3 regions of the Bradyrhizobium sp. HKCCYLRH2060 genome follow, and region 1 is predicted to be linked to each of the others. Evidence: predicted binding sites of a transcription regulator. Region 1 holds the regulator's gene; each other region holds the start of a gene.
What was found. The regulator PhoB, encoded in region 1, activates phosphate uptake and scavenging genes when phosphate is short. The targets are predictions, from matches to a motif close to TGTCATNNANCTGTCAT.
Positions count from the first base shown of each region.

Region 2: a site for PhoB is predicted at 3,296-3,312, ahead of ACQR10_RS29580 (Orn/Lys/Arg decarboxylase N-terminal domain-containing protein). Genes of this name have one in related genera too.
Region 3: a site for PhoB is predicted at 4,002-4,018, ahead of ACQR10_RS07200 (DUF47 domain-containing protein). Genes of this name have one in related genera too.

Region 1 is NZ_JBNPUK010000012.1:60,084-67,015, forward strand. Features, by position in the region: gene pstC (phosphate ABC transporter permease subunit PstC) at 1-195, shown strand, start outside; gene pstA (phosphate ABC transporter permease PstA) at 199-1,080, shown strand; gene pstB (phosphate ABC transporter ATP-binding protein PstB) at 1,077-1,901, shown strand; gene phoU (phosphate signaling complex protein PhoU) at 1,932-2,648, shown strand; gene phoB (phosphate regulon transcriptional regulator PhoB) at 2,665-3,372, shown strand; gene ACQR10_RS22590 (trypsin-like serine protease) at 3,520-4,836, shown strand; gene ACQR10_RS22595 (HoxN/HupN/NixA family nickel/cobalt transporter) at 5,005-6,102, shown strand; gene ACQR10_RS22600 (HupU protein) at 6,126-6,932, shown strand, end outside.
Region 2 is NZ_JBNPUK010000021.1:54,006-60,937, forward strand. Features, by position in the region: gene cobD (threonine-phosphate decarboxylase CobD) at 1-853, shown strand, start outside; gene cobS (adenosylcobinamide-GDP ribazoletransferase) at 850-1,569, opposite strand; gene ACQR10_RS29570 (histidine phosphatase family protein) at 1,566-2,159, opposite strand; gene cobT (nicotinate-nucleotide--dimethylbenzimidazole phosphoribosyltransferase) at 2,159-3,214, opposite strand; gene ACQR10_RS29580 (Orn/Lys/Arg decarboxylase N-terminal domain-containing protein) at 3,359-5,716, shown strand; gene ACQR10_RS29585 (GNAT family N-acetyltransferase) at 5,725-6,297, shown strand; gene ACQR10_RS29590 (hypothetical protein) at 6,306-6,518, opposite strand.
Region 3 is NZ_JBNPUK010000002.1:724,224-731,155, reverse strand. Features, by position in the region: gene ACQR10_RS07220 (ABC transporter ATP-binding protein) at 1-692, shown strand, start outside; gene ACQR10_RS07215 (ABC transporter substrate-binding protein) at 783-2,006, shown strand; gene ACQR10_RS07210 (branched-chain amino acid ABC transporter permease) at 2,084-2,947, shown strand; gene ACQR10_RS07205 (branched-chain amino acid ABC transporter permease) at 2,949-3,917, shown strand; gene ACQR10_RS07200 (DUF47 domain-containing protein) at 4,060-4,704, shown strand; gene ACQR10_RS07195 (anion permease) at 4,719-5,726, shown strand; gene ACQR10_RS07190 (peptide chain release factor 3) at 5,867-6,932, shown strand, end outside.

The DNA.
Region 1 (6,932 bases):
TTCCGGATCTCATCGTCGATCTTCGCGCCGGGCACCACGATCTCGGCCGCCATTGCCTCTGAGTTCCAGGAGAGCGACGGCCTGCACCAGTCGAGCCTGATCCTACTCGGCCTGCTGCTCTTCGTGCTCACCTTCTTCGTGCTGGCGAGCGCGCGCCTGATGCTCATGCGGCTCCAAGCAAAGGCGGGAAAATAAGCCATGTCCAGCGCAGATTCGCTCACCGCCGATACGCCGGTCAATCCGATCTATGCGCGCCGACGCCGCAGGGACATCGTGATCCGCGGCCTCTGCGTCGCCGCCGCGCTGTTCGGCGTCACCTGGCTGGCGCTGATCCTGTTCACGCTGTTCTATAACGGCCTCGCCGGCCTCAGCCTGCAAGTGTTTTCCGCCGACACCCCGCCGCCGGGCTCGAGCGAAGGCGGACTGCGCAATGCCATCGTCGGCTCTCTGATCATGACGGTCATCGGCGTCGGCATCGGCGCGCCGCTCGGCCTGTTCGCCGGCACCTATCTGGCCGAGTACGGCCGCAACGACCGCCTGACCTCGGTGATCCGCTTCATCAACGACATCCTGCTGTCGGCGCCCTCGATCATCATCGGCCTGTTCATCTACGGCGCGGTGGTGGTGCCGATGGGCGGCTTCTCGGCGCTTGCGGGCTCGCTGGCGCTGGCGGTCATCGTCATCCCCGTGGTGCTGCGCACCACCGAGGACATGCTGCTGCTGGTGCCCAACCCGCTGCGCGAGGCGGCCTCGGCGCTCGGCCTGCCGCGATCGCTGGTGATCCGGCGCATCGCCTATCGCGCGGCGCGCTCGGGCCTGATCACCGGCGTGCTGCTGGCCACCGCCCGCGTCGCCGGCGAGACCGCGCCCTTGCTGTTCACTGCGCTGTCGAACCAGTTCTGGAGCCTCAACCTCTCCAAGACGATGGCCAACCTGCCCGTCACCATCAACAACTTCGTCCAGAGCCCCTATGCCTATTGGAAGCAGCTGGCCTGGAGCGGAGCCCTTCTGATCACTCTGGCCGTGCTCGCCCTGAATGTCAGTGCACGCATTCTCGGCGCCGAGAGGAACGCAAAATGACCGACCTGTCCGTATCCGTCAGCCAGCCCAATCCCGCCGCGCTGAACGGCAAGGTTTTGCCGGAAGCCCCAGCCAAGGTGACCGCGCGCAACCTGAACTTCTATTACGGCGATCACCACGCGCTGAAGAACATCAACCTGTCGCTGGGGACCAACCGCGTCACCGCGTTCATCGGCCCGTCCGGCTGCGGCAAGTCGACCCTGCTGCGCATCTTCAACCGGATGTACGATCTCTACCCGGGCCAGCGCGCCGTGGGCCAGCTCATGCTGGACAACACCAACATCCTCGATCCCAAGCTCGACCTCAACCTGCTGCGGGCCCGGGTCGGCATGGTGTTCCAGAAGCCGACGCCGTTCCCGATGACGATCTACGAGAACATCGCCTTCGGCATCCGGCTGTATGAGAAGATCTCCAAGTCGGAGATGGACGACCGGGTCGAGAAGGCACTGCGCGGCGGCGCGTTGTGGAACGAGGTCAAGGACAAGCTCAACGCTTCGGGCCTGTCGCTGTCAGGCGGCCAGCAGCAGCGGCTGTGCATCGCGCGCACCGTGGCGGTCCGGCCGGAGGTGATCCTGTTCGACGAGCCGTGCTCGGCGCTCGATCCGATCTCGACCGCCAAGGTCGAGGAGCTGATCCAGGAGCTCGCCGAAAACTATACGATCGCCATCGTGACGCATAACATGCAGCAGGCGGCGCGCGTCTCCGACAAGACCGCCTTCATGTATCTCGGCGAGCTGATCGAGTTCGACGACACCAGCAAGATCTTCACCTCGCCGAGCGATCGGCGGACCCAGGATTACATCACCGGCCGGTTCGGCTGACGCCGACGACATTGACTTCAGGAGATCATCATGGCCAGTGAACATACCGCCAAGGCGTTCGACAGCGATCTGCAGGATCTCACCCGGCTGGTGTCGGAAATGGGCGGCCTCGCCGAGCGGCTGATCGTCGATTCCGTCGATGCGCTGGTGCGGCGCGACATCGCACTCGGCCAGAAGGTGGTCGCCACCGACGCCGAGGTCGACAAGCTGCAGCGCATCATCGAGGAGCGCGCCGTTCTTACCATCGCCCGGCGACAGCCGATGGCGGTCGACCTGCGCGAGATCGTCGGTGCGATGCGGGTCGCCACCGATCTGGAGCGCATCGGCGATCTCGCCAAGAACATCGGCAAGCGCGTCGCGGCGCTGGAGAGCGACTTCCATCCGCTCAAGCTGATCCGCGGGCTCGAGCACATGACCGACCTGGTGCAGTCGCAGGTCAAGACGGTGCTGGACGCCTATGCCGCGCACGACCTGCCGGCGGCGATGACGGTGTGGAAGGGCGACGAGGAGGTCGACGCCATCTGCACCTCGCTGTTCCGCGAACTCCTGACCTACATGATGGAGGATCCGCGCAACATCTCGTTCTGCATCCATCTGATGTTCTGCGCCAAGAACATCGAGCGCATCGGCGATCACGCGACCAACATCGCGGAGACCGTCTTCTATATGATCGAAGGCCAGCAGATCATGGACAAGCGCCCGAAGGGCGACATGACGAGCTTCGCATCGACGATCCCCGGCAACTGAGAGAGACGGTTCTGACATGGGCGCCCGAATTCTGGTGGTGGAGGACGAGGAGGCGCTGACGACGCTCCTGCGCTACAACCTCGAGGCCGAAGGCTACGAGGTCGAGACGGTGGCGCGCGGAGACGAGGCCGACACACGGCTGAAGGAGCGCGTTCCCGATCTCGTCGTGCTCGACTGGATGCTGCCGGGCCTGTCCGGCATCGAGCTGTGCCGCCGCCTGCGGGCGCGGTCCGAGACCCGGCAATTGCCGATCATCATGCTCACCGCGCGCGGCGAGGAGAGCGAGCGCGTGCGCGGCCTCGCGACCGGCGCCGACGACTACATCGTCAAGCCGTTCTCGGTGCCGGAGCTGCTGGCGCGCGTGAAGGGCCTGCTGCGGCGGGCGAGCCCGGAGCGGCTGGCGACCGTGCTGTCCTATGGCGACATCGAGCTCGACCGCGAGAAGCGCCGCGTGGCGCGCTCGGGACGGCCGATCGATCTCGGCCCGACCGAATACCGCCTGCTCGAGTTTTTCCTGGAGCATCCCGGCCGCGTGTTCAGCCGTGAGCAGCTGCTCGACAGCGTCTGGGGCCGCGACATCTATATCGACGAGCGCACGGTCGACGTCCATATCGGCCGCCTGCGCAAGCTGCTCAATCCGGGCCGCGAGCAGGACCCGATCCGCACCGTGCGCGGCGCCGGCTATGCGCTCGATGATCGCTTCGCCAAGAGCGAGCAGGTGTAAGGGGCGATCGGGCGTGAGGATGAAGCAGGTGTGAGGCGCGAGGGGGCCCGATTGAGGAGATCGTGGTCCGCTTTCCGCCACGCCGCCGCCGTCTTGATCATGTCAGCTCGGCGGCCCCTGACGATGTTTCGGTCCCAGCGGACGCCCTTGATCAAGATCATCATCATATCTCTAGCCGTCCTGCTCGGCAGCGCGGCGGGCGCCGCGGCCGCCGAGCTCGAAGACGCGGTCGCCGCGGCGGGAAACGGACAACACGCCGCGGCGATGCGCCGCCTGCTGCCGCTGGCCGCCAAGGGCGATGCGCGGGCGCAGTTCGACGTCGGCTTCATGGAGGCCTTCGGCTGGGGCCAACCGCGCAACCCCGCCGAGGCGCTGGCGTGGTATCGCAAGGCCGCCGATCAGGGCCTCGCCGTCGCCCAGCATTATCTCGGCATCGCCTATGTCAACGGCGAAGGTGTCGCGAGCAATTATGGCGAAGCCGGCCGCTGGTTCAGCCGCGCGGCAGCGCAGGGCTTCGCCCAGTCGCAATACATGCTGGGCCTGATGCTGCTCGACGGTCGCGGCGTGAAGCAGGACGTCGTGCAGGGCTACGCCTGGCTGGTGATGGCGGGTCGCAGCGGCGTGCGATCGGCCGGCCGCGACGTGCAGAGGGTCAAGCTGACGGAGCCGCAGCGCGTCCAGGCCCAGAGCGCCATTGCGGCCTGGCGGCCAAAGCCGGAATCGGCGGAGGCCGGCATCGCCACTCCGCGTCCGGAGCAACTGCTCGGGCTCGACCGCCACATCGGCGAGGTCGTCGATCCCACCTCGTGGCCGGCGTCGTCGATCGGCGTCGTCACCGTCGCGCAATACTCGACCGGCGGCTGGTGCACCGGCACGCTGGTCGCGCCGCGCGTCGTGCTCACCGCGGCGCATTGCGTGTTCAACGGCGTCGCGCAGGTCAGCCCCGGCAACGTCCGCTTCCTGGCCGGCATGAACAGGGGCACGCCGGCGGCATCGTCGGTCGCCGACAAGCTGATCGTGGCGCCGGACTTCGTCCCGACCCGGCACGACAGATGGTCGCTCGACCGCTCGCCCGCCGATTGGGCGCTGATCGTGCTGAAGGATGCGCTGCCGTCGAAGCCGGTCGCGGTCAAGGCGCTGACGCGCGAGGAACTGCAGGCTGCGACCAAGGCTGGCGCCATTTCCGAGATCGGCTACGGCCAGGAGCGGCGCTATTCGCCGACCGGCCAGCGCAATTGCAGCGCCGGCATGACCAGCGATGCCCGTCTGCTGACGGTGCATTGCCTCGCCAATTTCGGCTATTCGGGCTCGCCGATCCTGGCCGAGGTCGGCGGCACGCCGGCCGTGGTCGGCATCTTCTCGGCGTTCCACGAGGAGACCCGGCTGATGTTCGCCGCGCCCTCAAGCCAGTTCGAGGCGGTCGTGCGGCGCGAGATTGCGGCGCAGAGTGCCTCGGCGCGGTGAAGGGGGAGGGGACGAGAGAGGTCCCGCCGCTGGTCACGATCTGTGCGCGACTGGATAGCGGGTTGCCAAGCGAGCGGGCGATCCGGCAAGTGCAGCCGATTTTTTCCTGTAGCTTTCGCCTGCAGCGGGGCTTTACCGAACTGGCCTGGCTCTTGCTATAGTTCGAGTATGACGATTGTTCCAATTGATCATCCTCGTGCCCCGCGGCTGCTGTGGTGGCGGTCGCAGCCCGGCAGGACCGTTGCGCTCGTCGCTGGGCTGGTCGCGGCCAATGCGGTGGCCTGGGCCTGGGCATTCGCGCTCTACGCCGACCGGCCCGCCATCGTCGGCACCGCGATGCTGGCCTGGCTGCTCGGACTGCGCCATGCCGTCGATGCGGACCACATCGCGGCGATCGACAATGTGGTGCGGAAGCTCGTGCAGGACGGTCGCGCCCCGCGCGCCGCCGGCCTCTATTTTGCGCTCGGCCATTCCAGCGTCGTCGTCATCGCCACCCTCGTGGTGAGCCTGGTGGCCGGCGCAGATCTGTTGAGTGAGGACAGCGCCATCCGTGCGATCGGCGGCACCATCGGCACCTCGGTCTCCGCAGGCTTCCTGCTGCTGATCGCCTTCGCGAATCTGGTGCTGTTCGTGAACCTCTGGCGCCGCCCATCCCACCCCCATTCCGACATGGATGCCGCCGGTAGCGCCGGGCGGGGCCTGCTCATTCGTCTGCTGCGGCCGGTGCTCCGCGTCGTGTCCCGCGCCTGGCACATGTACCCGCTCGGCTTCCTGTTCGGCCTCGGCTTCGACACCGCCAGCGAAATCGGGCTCCTGAGCCTGTCGGCGACCGAGGCGGCGCGCGGGGCGAGCCTGGCGCATGTGCTGGTATTCCCGGCGCTGTTCGCCGCGGCGATGGCCACCGTCGACACCGCCGACAGCATGCTGATGGCTGGCGCCTATCGCTGGGCGTTCACGGATCCCGCGCGCAAGCGGCGCTACAATCTGGTCATCACCGGCGCCTCGGTCGCGATCGCGCTGGTGATCGGCGGCGTCGAGGCCGTCGCGCTGCTGACGCCCCGGCTCGGCTTCGCCGGCGGATGGGCCGAGGTCGTCACTGCGCTGGGCGATGATCTCGCCAACCTCGGGATCGTCGCCATCGGACTGTTCGGCCTGATCTGGGCGGGTGCCGCGCTGCTTGGCCGCCGTCCGGGCGGTTCCGAGGATGCGCGGGGTGAGGAGCTTGCCAGTGTTCGCGCCGGGGCGCTAAACCCGAGGGCGAAGTAGGATCGAGCGCGCGGGTGCGGATGATGGCCGGCTCGGACGAAATGACCAGAATGCTGTGGCTGCAGGGCGCGAGCTGCGGCGGCTGCACGATGTCGATCCTGGAGAGCGGCGCGTCCGGCTGGTTCGACGAGCTGCGCCAGTCCGGCATCGACCTGATCTGGCACCCCTCTGTCAGCGAAGAGACCGGGGACGAAGTCGTCGAACTGTTGGAAGCGATCCGCGACGGCCGCGAGCGGCTCGATCTGCTGGTGCTCGAAGGCTCGGTCGCACGCGGGCCGCATCTGAGCGGCCGCTTCAACATGCTCGCCGGCACCAACCGCTCGATCTATCACTGGCTGCTCGATCTGGCGCCGCTGGCCGACTACGTCGTCGCCGTCGGCAGCTGCGCGGCCTATGGCGGCATTCCTGCTGCCGGCATCAACCCGACCGACGCGGTCGGATTGCAGTTCGAGGGCAGTGACATCGGCGGCGCGCTCGGCGCGGGATTCCGCTCGAAACGCGGGCTGCCGGTGATCAACGTCGCAGGCTGCGCGCCGCATCCGGGCTGGATGATGGAAAGCCTGCTGGCGCTCACCTCGGGCGATCTGACGGCAGACGGCCTCGACGCAGTCGGCCGTCCGACCTTCATCGCCAATCACCTGGCTCATCACGGCTGCTCGCGCAACGAGTTCTACGAGTTCAAGGCGAGCGCTGAGACGATGTCCGAGCGCGGCTGCCTGATGGAGCATCTCGGCTGCCGGGCGACGCAGGCGGTCGGCGATTGCAATCAGCGCTCCTGGAATGGCGGCGGCTCCTGCACCAAGGGCGGGTACGCCTGCATCGCCTGCACC
Region 2 (6,932 bases), on a different contig from region 1:
GGACGCGCTGCTGTCCGTTGCCGCTGCACGGTACCGCCTGCAGACACCCGCATCGATTGTTGCGGCCGCAGGCACCCAAGCGCTGCTGCAGATTCTGCCGCGCCTGCGCGCTTCGAGTTCGGTCGCTGTGTTTGCGCCGACCTACGAAGAACATGAGCTCTGCTGGCGCCGCTGCGGTCACCGAGTGCGTTTGGTCGACAAGGTCGATGCGCTGGCGGAAGCAGACGTCGCCATTGTGGTCAACCCGAACAATCCCACTGGACGATTGCTGCCACGCGCCACGCTCCACTTGCTCGGCGTGACGCTCGCGCGTCGCAACAGCCTGCTTGTGGTAGACGAAGCTTTTGCTGATTTCTGTCCCGTGGAGGCGAGCCTGATTCCGAGCTTGCCACCAGCCACTCTGGTGTTGCGATCGTTCGGAAAGGCTTACGGCCTGGCAGGATTGAGGCTCGGCTTTGCCATAACTTCCCAGGACCTGGCCGATCAATTGCGCCGTGCGCTGGGTCCATGGGCCGTGTCTGGACCTGCGCTTGCGATAGGTTCGATTGCTCTGGCTGACGACCAATGGCTGCGGGACGCACGCGTGAGGCTGGTGTCCGACGGACAACGGCTCGATACGATGCTGACCGCGTCCGGCTGCCAAATTCACAGCCTCGGTTCCAGGGCTCTTGGCGGAACACCCCTGTTCAGGCTGGTCGAGAACGCGAATGCTGCCGCATTGGCCGAGCGGCTCGCCCGGCACGGCATCCACGTCCGGCGTTTTCCGGCTCAGCCGAACTGGCTGCGCTTCGGCCTGCCGGGCGATGAGTCCGAGTGGCAGCGGCTGGCGCAGGCGCTCGGCGGCGCCTTCTAGCCGAGCACGCAGGCGGCAAGCAGCAGCGTTTCCGTGACCTCGATGCTGGCGCCATGGCAATCACCAGTGATGCCGCCGAGCCGCCATTGCCAATAGAATGCGACCGCCGGCAGGAGCACGATGGCGAGCAGCGTCGGGACCGCGCCGGCCAGCGCGGCGATCACGAGCACGCCGCCCCACGCGATAATGACATTCCAACCGACGCTGTTCGCGACGCTCGCGCCGAGCCCCGGCTTCAGCGACAGCAGCGTCTTGGTGCAGACCAGCGTTCCCAGCCGTGCCCAAGCCGGGATCAGCAGCAGCACCCAGGCCGTCGGGCCCGTGGCCAGCTCGGCGATCAGCACCAGCTTGGCGGCGATCTGAAGCGATATCGCGACGACGGCGAAGCTGCCGGCATGGGGATCGCCGAGCACGGCGATGAAGCGTTCAGGCTTGCCATGCGCGGCGCCGAACGCATCAGCGACGTCGCCGAGCCCATCGAGATGCAGCGCGCCGGTGATCCAGATCCAGGCGACCAGCACGGCCAGCGCGACGATCCACGGATCGGCCTCATGAAAAAGGCGGGCGATCAGCGCCAGACAGGCGCCAATCACCAGTCCCGCGGCCGGAAACCAGACCGACGCCCGCGCAAGATCGTCCGGTCGCGACTCCGCGACGCGTGGGGTCGGCAGCCGCGTCAGGAACTGCAATGCAATCCAGAATTCACGAAGCGTCATGGCTGAATGATCTCGACGATTTCGCCCCAAGCTACACCATCATCGCCCTGCCCGGCTTCGAGTGTGATCCGCGTGCCGGGACAGATACGCAGGCTCCATAGCTGGCGCAGCGGCCAGCCGAGCAGATGCGACAGCGCGGCACGCACGGCGCCGCCATGCGTCACCACCAGAACCGGCGCAGGCCCGGACTTTGCCAGAATGCGATCAGTCGCGCGCGTGACACGCGCTCGCAGATCGACCCAGCTCTCACCGCCCGGTGCCCGGACTGTGGGATCAGCATGAAAGGCGTCGAGCAAACCTTTCCCCCCGGGCTCGGCGGCGAGGTCACGGCGGCTTCGCCCGTCCCAGTGCCCGAAATCGAGCTCGCTCCAGTCCGCATCGATGTCCAGCGCGCAGCCGGCCTGTCGCGCATAGTCCTCCGCCGCCGCACGTGCGCGCGCCAACGGCGAGCTGACAACGCTGCGCCAGATCCGGCTCTGCGTCTGCCGCCGGAATTGATCCCAGCCGAGGTCGCTGAGCGGCGGGTCGGTACGGCCGTCGAGATGGCCGTCCCGCCCCGTCGTCCCGTGCCGCAGCAGATCGATCCGCATCAGGGCTTGGCTCCCGAGACGGCGGCCTCCGCGAAGGTCGCCATGCCCCCGTGGAGCGCGCAGGCCAGCCTGATGATCGGCAGCGCAGTGGCGGCGCCCGAGGCCTCGCCGAGCCGCAGATCGAGGTCGATCAGAGGACGCGCGCCGAGCGCGTCGAGCACAATGGCGTGGCCGCGTTCGGCCGAGCGATGCGAGAACAGCAGCCACGCACGGCAGGACGGATTGAGGCGGACGGCAACCAGCGCCGCGACCGAGACGATGAAGCCGTCGACCAGCACCGGCCAGCGCCGCTGCGCGGCGGCGACGATCGCCCCGGCCATCGCGATGATCTCGAAGCCGCCGACCGCGGCCAGGACGTCCGCGACCGCCGTCCCAGCCGTGAGCCCGTGTCGCCGCAGCGCATCGTCGATCACCGCCGCCTTCCTGGCCCGCCCGTCGGCATCGAGCCCGGTGCCGCTGCCGACGATATCGGCGGACGCGCAGGATAGCAGCGCGGCGGCGATCGCCGCCGCCGACGTTGTATTACCGATCCCCATCTCGCCGAAGATCACGAGTTGCGGCGCGTGATCGGCCTGCCGCACCACCGCCCGCCGTCCGGCTTCGGCCGCGAACGCAACCTCCTCCGGCGTCAGCGCCGCCTCGGTGCTGAAATCGCGGGTGCCGCGCCGCGGCTTGTCGACGACGACGCCGGGCACCGGCTCATGCGCCAGCGTCCCGACGTCGACCACCTCAAGCGGGCAGCCCAGACTGCGCGCCAGCACCGAGATCGCCGCACCACCGGCCGCGAAGTTGTGCAGCATCTGCACCGTCACTTCCGGCGGATAGGCCGACACGCCCTGCGCCGCGATGCCGTGATCCCCTGCGAACAGCACCACCGGGACCCTGTCGGCCCCCGGCCGTTCCAGGGCCTGCAGCGCCGCCAGTTCGACCGCCACCTGCTCCAATCGCCCAAGGGCGCCAAACGGCTTGGTCAACTGCGCCTGGCGTTCCAGCGCCGCCTGCCGGTGGAGTTCGGACGGGGCCGCACAATCAAGGCTGATCCATTCAGGAAGCACCGCGGATCCTTTCAGCGTCACTCGGGTTCGGGACGATTGCCACCGCGAGACGGCCGAGACAAGCTCCGTGAGGCGCCCAATTGTCATCGAACCGTCATCGAACGTGACGACAGGTGGCTGCCCCACCCAGCCCGAAAGACGCTCATGGATTACTTCCGCCGCTTCACCTTCCTGTTCGCCGCGCCCGTGTTCGAGACCGACGATCTCGCCGGCGTCCGCTTCAACCAGATCATTGAGGAGATCCAGCGCTCGGGCTTCGAGGTGGTGCGCGCCCGCAAGCTGGAGGACGCCGAGATCGCGGTGCAGACGGATGCCGCGATCGGCTGCATGGTCGTCGACTGGGGCAAGAAGGGACTGGAGGGCAAGACGGCGTCGCTGATCAATCTGATGCGCCGGCGCGGACTGGACTTCCCGATCATCCTCCTGATCCGCCGCAAGCGGTTCGAGGATCTGCCGGTCGAGGTGCTCGACTTCATCGACGGCTATGTCTTCCTGTCGGAGGAGACGCCCGCCTTCATCGCCAAGAACCTGATCAGCCGGCTGAAGCAATACGCGGAGACGCTGAAGACGCCGTTCTTCGGCACACTGGTCGACTATGCCGAGGAAGGCAACCAGCTCTGGACCTGTCCCGGACACAATGGCGGCGTGTTCTACAGCCGCAGCCCGATCGGCCGGATCTTCGTCGAGCATCTCGGCGAAGCCGTATTCCGCGACGACCTTGACAATTCCGTGCTCGATCTCGGTGATCTCCTGACCCATGAGGGACCGGCGCTGCGCGCGCAGAAGGAAGCGGCGCAAATCTTTGGCGCCGAGAAGACCTATTTCGTCCTCAACGGCACCTCGACCTCCAACAAGGTCGTGTTGGGCGCGCTGGTCACCGATGGTGACCTCGTGCTGTTCGACCGCAACAACCACAAGGCGGCCCATCATGGTGCGCTGCTCATCTCGGGCGGCGTCCCGATCTACGTCCCGACAGTTCGCAACCCCTGGGGCCTGATCGGCCCGATGCGCTGGGACCTGCTCGACGAGCAGCACCTGCGGCAACAAATCCGCGACAACCCGCTGGTGAAGGACCCCGACGCCTGGCGCAAGGAGCGGCCGTTCCGCGTCGCGGTGGTCGAGCAGTGCACCTATGACGGCACGATCCACAGCGCCGAGATGATCCTGAAGCGGATCGGCCACCTCTGCGACTACATCATGTTCGACGAGGCCTGGGCGGGGTTCATGAAGTTCCACCCGCTCTATGCCGGCCGCTTCGCCATGGGCCTCGGCGATCTCGGACCCGACGCACCAGGCATCATCGCCACGCAATCGACCCACAAGCAGCTCGCGAGCTTCTCCCAGGCCTCGCAGATCCACGTCAAGGACCGCCACATCAAGGGGCAGCGGCGGCGGATCGAGCATCGGCGCTTCAACGAGAGCTTCATGCAGCACGCCTCGACATCGCCGTTCTACCCGCTGTTCGCCTCGCTGGACGTCGGCGCGCAGATGATGAAGGGCCGCTCCGGCGAGGTGCTGTGGGACGACACGATCCGGCTCGGCATCGAATTGCGCAAGAAGATCCGGGCGATGCGCAGGGAATTCGAGGAGAAGGAGAAGGATCCGGCACGGCGCTGGTTCTTCGAGCCGTTCGTGCCGGATCGCGTCTCGATTCCCGATGCGGCCAATCCCGGAGCCAGCCACGATGTGGCCTGGGAGGCGATCTCGACCGACCAGCTCGCGACCGACGCGTCCCTCTGGCAGCTCGCGCCCGGGGCCGCATGGCACGGCTTTCCGGATCTCGCCGCCGGCTTCACCATGACCGATCCGAACAAGCTGACCCTGCTGACCCCAGGCTTTGATCGCGCCACCGGCGGCTATGCCGACCACGGCATCCCGGCGCCGATCGTCGCCCAATATCTGCGCGAGAACCGCATCGTGGCGGAGAAGAACGACCTCAACTCGCTGCTGTTCCTGCTGACGCCGGGTGTCGAGGCCAGCAAGGCCGGAACCCTGATCAGCGGCCTGGTTGCCTTCAAGCGGCTCCACGATGACAACGTGCTGCTGGAGGACGCCATTCCGGAGTTCACCCGGAAGCGCTTTGCGCGCTACGGCAAGCTGCGGCTGCGCGACCTCTGCGGCGAGATGCATCGGTTCTATCGCGAGGCCGAGGTGAGCGCGCTGCAGGCAAAGCAGTTCCAGCCGCAGCATTTGCCGGAGATCGCGATGTCGCCGCGCGAGGCAGCGCGTGCACTGATGCGCAACGAGGTCGATTACCTGCCGATCGACCAGATCGCCGGGCGCGTTGCGACGACGCCGTTCGTGGTCTATCCGCCGGGCATCGCCACCATCGTTCCGGGCGAGCGGCTCTCCGCGCGCGCCCAGCCGATGATCGATTACCTCAAGATGTTCGAGCGGGCGTTCAACGCCTATCCCGGCTTCGACGTCGAGATCCAGGGGCTGTACAAGGAGCTCGACGAGTCCGGCCGGATCCGGCTCCATACCTATGTCTGCGCAGAGTAATTCGAACCATGGACAGCACGATCACGGCTGGCGAGACCGAGCCGCCGGTCCTCGTCAGGCCGTCACGCGACGAGGACGTCGAGGCCATGCTCTCGATCTACCGGCGGCATGTCCGCCGCGGGGTCGAGGACAGCGCCCCCGGTTCCGGCGCGCCGGAGCCGGACGATCTCAAGCAGCGGCGCAAGAATCTGCGCAATCATCGCCTGCCGCATCTGGTTGCGACATTCCGCGGCGAGGTCGTGGGCTATGCCTATGTCGTCCTGTTCAGGAAGCGGCCGGCCTATCGGTTCGCGGTCAAGCATTCGATCTATGTCCACCATGAGCATCTCGGCCGTGGTGTCGGCCGGCTGCTGATGCAGGCGCTGATCGATGCGTCCGCCGCGGCGGGATATCGGCAGATGATCGGCTATATCGACGCCGACAACGTCGCCTCGCTCGGCATTCACGAACGCTTCGGATTCGCCAGAGTGGGGCTGCTGCCGGGCGTCGCCTACCGCTACGGCCGCTGGTGCGACACCGTGATGGTGCAGCGCTCGCTCGGCCCCGGGGCCCGCGATGCACCGGCTGGGCTGAGCCGCTGAGCCGCAGCTCAGGAGGGAAAGTCGGCCGCCTTCACCTCGATGCGGTCGGCGTGCAGCGACCAGTCGCGCAGCTCCTGCTGTTCGCAGAACCTGGACTTTGCGATTTCTGCGGCTTCGCCTTCGCTGTCGGCCTCAACCTCCAGCGTGCTCTGGCAAATCTCGCACTGGCGGCCATTCTCGCCCAGCACGTCCTTCAGGAAATGGATGACGTAGCGCGACATGCAACCTCCTGCCTCTCACGCAGTGATCGAGGAGATGTTAGCGCGCTTCTCCATCCGCTGTTGACCGATATCAAGCGGCCGCCGCAAATATTTGACGCAGCTCGTGGAACCGGCGCTCAGGCTCCGACCGAAGGCAGGCTTGCGGCGGCAATCGCGACGAACTGCGAGACGGCGCGACGGACGCGGCCGTGGGTCGACTTCAGGATGGCGTTCAGCCGGCGCATCGGACCAGTTTCCCTTCCGCGCCGAGCGAAAAAAATGGCCTAAGCTCATGGCGCCTCTGGAAAAATGATCAGCCGCCGCCGGGCTGTCGAGACGGCGCGGAAAATAGCAATGTCCACGTCGCCGCAGCCGCCCGGGAGAGAAGATTCATTACCACCCCGCGGCTTGCGACGCATGAAATCTTCTCCCCGC
Region 3 (6,932 bases), on a different contig from region 1:
TTCTCGACGTCAACAACCTCGAGAGCTGGTACGGCGAATCCCACATTCTCCATGGCATGAACTTCAATGTGAATGCCGGCGAGGTGGTCACCCTGCTCGGGCGCAACGGCGCCGGCAAGACCACGACGCTGAAGTCGATCATGGGGATCATCGGCAAGCGCACCGGCTCGGTTCAGTTCAACGGCCAGCAGCTGATCCGCATGACCTCGGACAGGATCGCGCGGCTCGGCATTGCGCTGTGCCCGGAGGAGCGCGGCATCTTCGCGAGTCTCGACGTGCGCGAGAACCTGCTGCTGCCGCCGGTGGTGCGGCCGGGCGGGCTGACGCTCGATCAGATCTTCGAGCTGTTCCCGAATTTGAAGGAGCGGCTGAAGAGCCAGGGCACCAAGCTGTCCGGCGGCGAGCAGCAGATGCTGGCGATCGCGCGCATCCTGCGCACCGGCGCCAGCTTCCTGATGCTGGACGAGCCGACCGAGGGTCTCGCGCCCGTGATCATCCAGCAGATCGGCCACACCATCGCGCGGCTGAAAAAGGAAGGCTTCACGATTCTCCTCGTCGAGCAGAACTTCCGTTTCGCCTCGACGGTCGCTGACCGCTACTACGTGGTCGAGCACGGCAAGGTCATCGACGGCTTCGCCAATGCCGATCTGTCGGCCAACATGGACAAGCTGCATACTTACCTCGGCGTCTGACCGGCGCCGGCGATGTCGGCTCGACGGTTTGATCGTTAGTGTTGCGGCAGTTTTCTCGGCAGTTGTCTTGGAAAGTTCTGGAAGTTGGAAATGAAGAGCAAATTCATCGCGTCGCTGCTGCTGGGAACGGCACTCACGCTCGCCGCTGGCAGCGTCGCTTCGGCCGGCGACAAGACCATCAAGATCGGCGCGCTGTCCGATCAGTCGGGTCTTTATGCCGATCTGGGCGGTCCCGGCTCGACGCTCGCGGCGCAGATGGCGATCGAGGATTCCGGTCTCACTGCGAAGGGCTGGAAGATCGACGTCATCTCCGGCGATCACCAGAACAAGCCGGATATCGGCACCTCGATCGCGCGGCAGTGGTTCGACGTCGACAAGGTCGACGTCATCGTCGACGTGCCGAACTCGGGCGTGGCGCTGGCGGTGAACAACGTCGTCAAGGAAAAGAACGGCGTCTACATCAATTCGGGCGCTGCGACCTCGGATCTCACCAACGCGCAGTGCTCGCCCAATACGGTGCACTGGACCTACGACACCTACATGCTCGCGCACACCACCGGCCAGGCGCTGGTCAAGGCGGGCGGCTCGACCTGGTATTTCCTGACCGCCGACTACGCCTTCGGCGCGGCGCTGGAGCGCGACACCACGGCGGTCGTGACCGCCAATGGCGGCAAGGTGATCGGCAGCGTCAAGCACCCGCTCAACACCTCCGACTTCTCTTCCTTCCTGCTGCAGGCGCAGTCGTCGAACGCCAAGGTCATCGGCCTCGCCAATGCTGGCGGCGACACCACCAATTCGATCAAGCAGGCGGCCGAGTTCGGCATCACGAAGGGCGGCCAGAAGCTCGCGGCGCTGCTGTTGTTCCTGACCGACGTCAAGTCGATCGGGCTCGACATCGCGCAGGGCCTCAACTTCACCGAGACCTTCTACTGGGACATGAACGACCAGACCCGCGCGTTCTCTGACCGCTTTGCCAAACGGATGAAGAACGGCGCGCCGCCGACCATGGTGCAGGCGGGCGTCTATGCCGGCTTGATGCATTACTTCAAGGCGTTGGAGGCGCTCGGCGAGAACCCGCATGACGGCGTCAAGATCGTCGACAAGATGAAATCGATCCCGACCGACGATGCGCTGTTCGGCAAGGGCGAGATCCAGCCGAACGGCCGCACCATCCACACTGCGTATCTGTTCGAGGTCAAGAAGCCCTCGGAGTCCAAGGGCCCGTGGGATCTCTACAAGCTGGTCGGCTCGGTACCGGGCGACCAGGCCTTCACACCGCTCGACAAGAGCGCGTGCGCCTTGTTGAAGAAGTGAACCGCTGCCGTCCCGGCGGCTGATCCCGCCGGAACCGCTGTCTTTAGGAAACGCCGAGAGAAAACAGAAACAAGACGATGCAGGCCCTCTACGCACAGCTCCTGGTCGGACTGATCAACGGCTCGTTCTACGCGCTGCTCAGTCTCGGGCTTGCCGTCATCTTCGGCATGCTCAACATCATCAACTTCGCCCATGGCGCGCTCTACATGATGGGCGCGTTCTGCGCCTATTTTCTGCTCAACCTCGGCGGCATCAATTATTGGTGGGCGCTGCTGCTGGCGCCGATCATCGTCGGCGCCTTCGGCATGATCCTCGAGCGCACCATGCTGCAATGGATTGCCGGGCTCGACCATCTCTACGGACTGCTGCTGACGTTCGGACTGGCGCTGATCATCCAGGGCGTGTTCCAGAACTTCTTCGGCTCGTCCGGCCTGCCTTACGCGATCCCGGATCAGCTCCGTGGCGGCATGAACCTCGGCTTCATGTATCTGCCGGTCTATCGCGGCTGGGTCGTCATCTTCTCCCTGGTCGTCTGCCTGGCGACCTGGTTCCTGATCGAGCGCACCCGGCTCGGCGCCTACCTGCGCGCAGCCACCGAGAACCCGACCTTGGTGCGGGCCTTCGGCATCAACGTCCCGCGCATGATCACGCTGACCTACGGCCTCGGCGTCGGGCTTGCGGCGCTGGCCGGCGTGCTGTCGGCGCCGATCAACCAGGTGCGGCCGCTGATGGGCGAGCACATCATCATCGTGGTGTTCGCGGTGGTTGTGATCGGCGGCATGGGTTCGATCATGGGCTCGATCATCACCGGCTTCCTGCTCGGCGTGATCGAGGGACTGACAAAGTATTTCTACCCCGAGGCTTCCAACACCGTGGTCTTCGTTCTGATGGTCCTGGTGCTGCTGGTGAAGCCGACGGGTCTGACCGGACGGGCGGCCTGACATGACATCCATCACCGACGCGACCCTGCCGATCACCCCGCGCGCGATGCGCGACGAGATGATCGTGTTCGTCATCATGGCAGCGCTGCTGGCGATCGTGCCGTGGACCGGGCTGTACCCGTTCTTCGTCATGCAGGCGCTGTGCTTCGCGCTGCTCGCCTGCGCCTTCAACCTCCTGATCGGCTATGGCGGCCTGTTGTCGTTCGGCCATGCGATGTTCCTGGGAACGGCCGGCTATTGCAGCGCCCACGCGTTGAAAGTGTGGGGGCTGCCGCCCGAGCTCGGCATCCTCACGGGCGTTGCCGGATCGTTCGTCCTGTCGGTGATCACCGGCTACATCTCGATCCGCCGGCAGGGCATCTATTTCGCGATGATCACCCTGGCGCTGTCGCAGCTCTTGTACTTCATCTATCTGCAGGCGCCGTTCACCCATGGCGAGGACGGTATCCAGGGCATTCCGCAGGGGCGGATGTTCGGCATCCTCGACCTGTCCAAGCCGACGGTGCTGTATTACGTCGTGCTGGCCGGCTTCCTCGCCGGCTTCCTGCTGATCTTCCGCACCATCAACTCGCCGTTCGGCGAGGTGCTGAAGTCGATCCGCGAGAACGAGCAGCGGGCGATCTCGCTGGGCTATAAGACCGACCAGTACAAGCTGCTCGCCTTCATCCTGTCGGGGACGCTGGCTGGCCTCGCCGGTGCGCTGAAGGTATTCGTCGCCCAGAATGCCTCGCTGACCGACGTCGAGGTCGGGATGTCCGGCCAGATCGTGCTCATGACCCTGGTCGGCGGGCTCGGCACCGTGTTCGGCCCCGTCGTCGGCGCCTTCGTGATCGTCGGCATGCAGCAATATCTGTCCGGCTTCGGCCAGTGGGTGACGGTGATCCAGGGCGGCATCTTCGTCGCCTGCGTGCTCACCTTCCGCCGCGGCGTGGTCGGAGAAATCGCCCATCTGTTCAAGCGATCCCTCTAAGCTATTGATCTGTAAAGAGATCGTCGAAGGGCAGAAAGCGGTGGATGAACCGGCCACCGCTTCTGCTGGTGCGCGATCCGGAGTATGACAGTTCTGTGACGGGCCGGCCCTGGCCCGTTTCGGAATGGATGGATCTCGTCCCATGCTGCACTGGTTTCGCGCCGTTCTCCCGCGGGAGGAGCGGTTTTTCGATTTGTTCGCCCGCCACAACAAGGTGGTGATCCAAGGCGCGCATGCGCTGCAGGACATGCTTAAGGGCGGCGACGACATCCTCAGGCACTGCCAGCGCGTCAGCCAGCTCGAGAACGAGGCCGACAACATCACGCGGGAGGTGCTGACCGCGGTCCGCCGCACCTTCATCACCCCGTTCGACCGCGGCGACATCAAGAACCTGATCACCTCGATGGACGACGCCATCGACCAGATGCAGCAGACCGCCAAGGCCGTGGTGCTGTTCGAGGTCAAGGAGTTCGAGCCGACCATGCGCGAGATGGGCACCTTGCTGGTCGATTGCGCCAATCTGATCGGGAAGGCGCTGCCGCTGCTGCAGGCGATCGGCCAGAACGTGCCGATGATCACCGCGATCACCGAGGAGATGACCAAGCTCGAGGGCCGGGTCGACGACCTCCACGACATCGGGCTGAAGGAGCTATTCCTCAAGCACCGCAACGCCAACACGATGGACTTCATCGTCGGCGCCGAGATCTACGACCATCTGGAGAAGGTCGCCGACCGCTTCGACGACGTCGCCAACGAGATCAATTCGATCATGATCGAACAGGTCTAGGGTAGGGCCGCGCCGTGGACGCTCAACTCGGCCTTCCGATTCTGGTTGGCCTCATCGCCGTCGCACTCGCCTTCGATTTCCTGAACGGCCTGCACGACGCCGCCAACTCGATCGCGACCATCGTCTCGACCCGCGTGCTCCGGCCGCAATATGCGGTGTTCTGGGCCGCGTTCTTCAATTTCGTGGCGTTCAGCGTGTTCGGACTGCATGTCGCGCAGACCATCGGCACCGGGATCATCGATCCCGCGATCGTCGACGCCCACGTGATCTTCGCGGCTCTGGTCGGCGCGATCGTCTGGAACCTGGTCACCTGGGCGGCCGGCATTCCGTCGTCGAGCTCGCACGCGCTGATCGGCGGCCTGGTCGGGGCAGGGGTCGCCAAGGCCGGCATCTCGGCCACCGTGTGGAGCGGCCTGTCCAAGACCGTGCTCGCGATCGTGCTGTCGCCGCTGGTCGGGCTGGTGCTGGCGATGATCCTGGTTGCGATCGTGTCCTGGGCCTCGGTGCGCTCGACGCCGTTTGCCGTGGACCGGGCCTTCCGCATCCTGCAATTCGCTTCGGCCTCGCTGTATTCGCTCGGCCACGGCGGCAACGACGCGCAGAAGACGATGGGCATCATCGCGGTGCTGTTGTACTCGCAGGGCCATCTCGGCGAGCAGTTCACGGTGCCGTTCTGGGTGGTGCTGTCGTGCCAGGCCGCGATGGCGCTGGGTACCCTGATGGGCGGCTGGCGCATCGTCCGGACCATGGGCCTGCGCATCACCAAGCTGAATCCGATGCAGGGCTTCTGCGCCGAGACCGGCGGCGCCATCACGCTGTTCCTGGCGACGTTCCTCGGCGTGCCCGTCTCGACCACCCACACCATCACCGGTGCCATCGTCGGCGTCGGCGCGGCCCGCCGCGCCTCGGCGGTGCGCTGGAACGTGGCCGGATCGATCGTCTACGCCTGGATCTTCACGATCCCGGCCTCGGCCATCGTCGCGGCGTTGACGTTCTGGCTGGTATCGGTGCTCCGGCACTGATCGGACAAGGGACAGGAGAGTTAACTCCCCGGTTGGAGTTGCGGTGCAAAACGCCTATATGGAGGGCGCGCGGCGGCCGTGAGCCCGCGCCTTTCCCGTACATCGCCGCTCTCCGGCCTCAAAACGACGTCCGCCGCCTCATGTCCGATACTGTCGTCACGACCGACCAGCCGTCCCGCTCGCCTCTGTCCGACGAGGTCGCGCGCCGGCGCACCTTCGCCATCATCTCGCATCCGGACGCCGGCAAGACCACGCTGACCGAGAAGCTGCTGCTGTTCGGCGGCGCCATCAATCTCGCCGGCCAGGTCAAGGCCAAGGGCGAGCGCCGCAACACCCGCTCGGACTGGATGAAGATCGAGCGCGAGCGCGGCATCTCGGTGGTCACCTCGGTGATGACCTTCGAGTTCGAAGGCCTCGTCTTCAACCTGCTGGACACGCCGGGCCACGAGGACTTTTCGGAGGACACCTACCGCACGCTGACCGCGGTCGACTCCGCCGTGATGGTCATCGACGCCGCCAAGGGCATCGAGGCGCGCACGCGCAAGCTGTTCGAGGTCTGCCGTCTCCGCGACATCCCGATCATCACCTTCATCAACAAGATGGACCGCGAGAGCCGCGACACGTTCGATCTCCTGGACGAGATCGAGAAGACGCTGGCGCTCGACACTACGCCGATGACCTGGCCCGTGGGCCGCGGCCGCGACTTCATCGGCACCTATGACGTCAGAGACGGCGGCGTGCGCCTGCTCGAAGGCGGTGGCGCCAAGACCGGCGCGGCGCAGCAGATCGCGATCTCCGAGCTCGGCAAGCTCAACGCCAATCTCGACATGGGCCAGATCACCGACGAGCTTGAGCTGGTCAAGGAAGCCTGCAAGCCGTTCGACCTGGAGGCGTTCCGCGAGGGCCATCTGACGCCGGTCTATTTCGGCAGCGCGCTGCGCAATTTCGGCGTCGGCGATCTCCTGGAAGGTCTCGGCCGCTACGCGCCGTCGCCGCGCGCGCAGGAGTCCAACCTGCGCAAGGTCGACGCCGCCGAGCCGCGCATGAGCGCCTTCGTCTTCAAGATCCAGGCGAACATGGACCCGAACCATCGCGACCGCATTGCGTTCGCGCGGCTGTGCTCGGGCAAGCTCAACCGCGGCATGAAGGCCAAGCTGGTGCGCACCGGCAAGACCATGCCGCTGTCGAGCCCGCAATTCTTTTTCG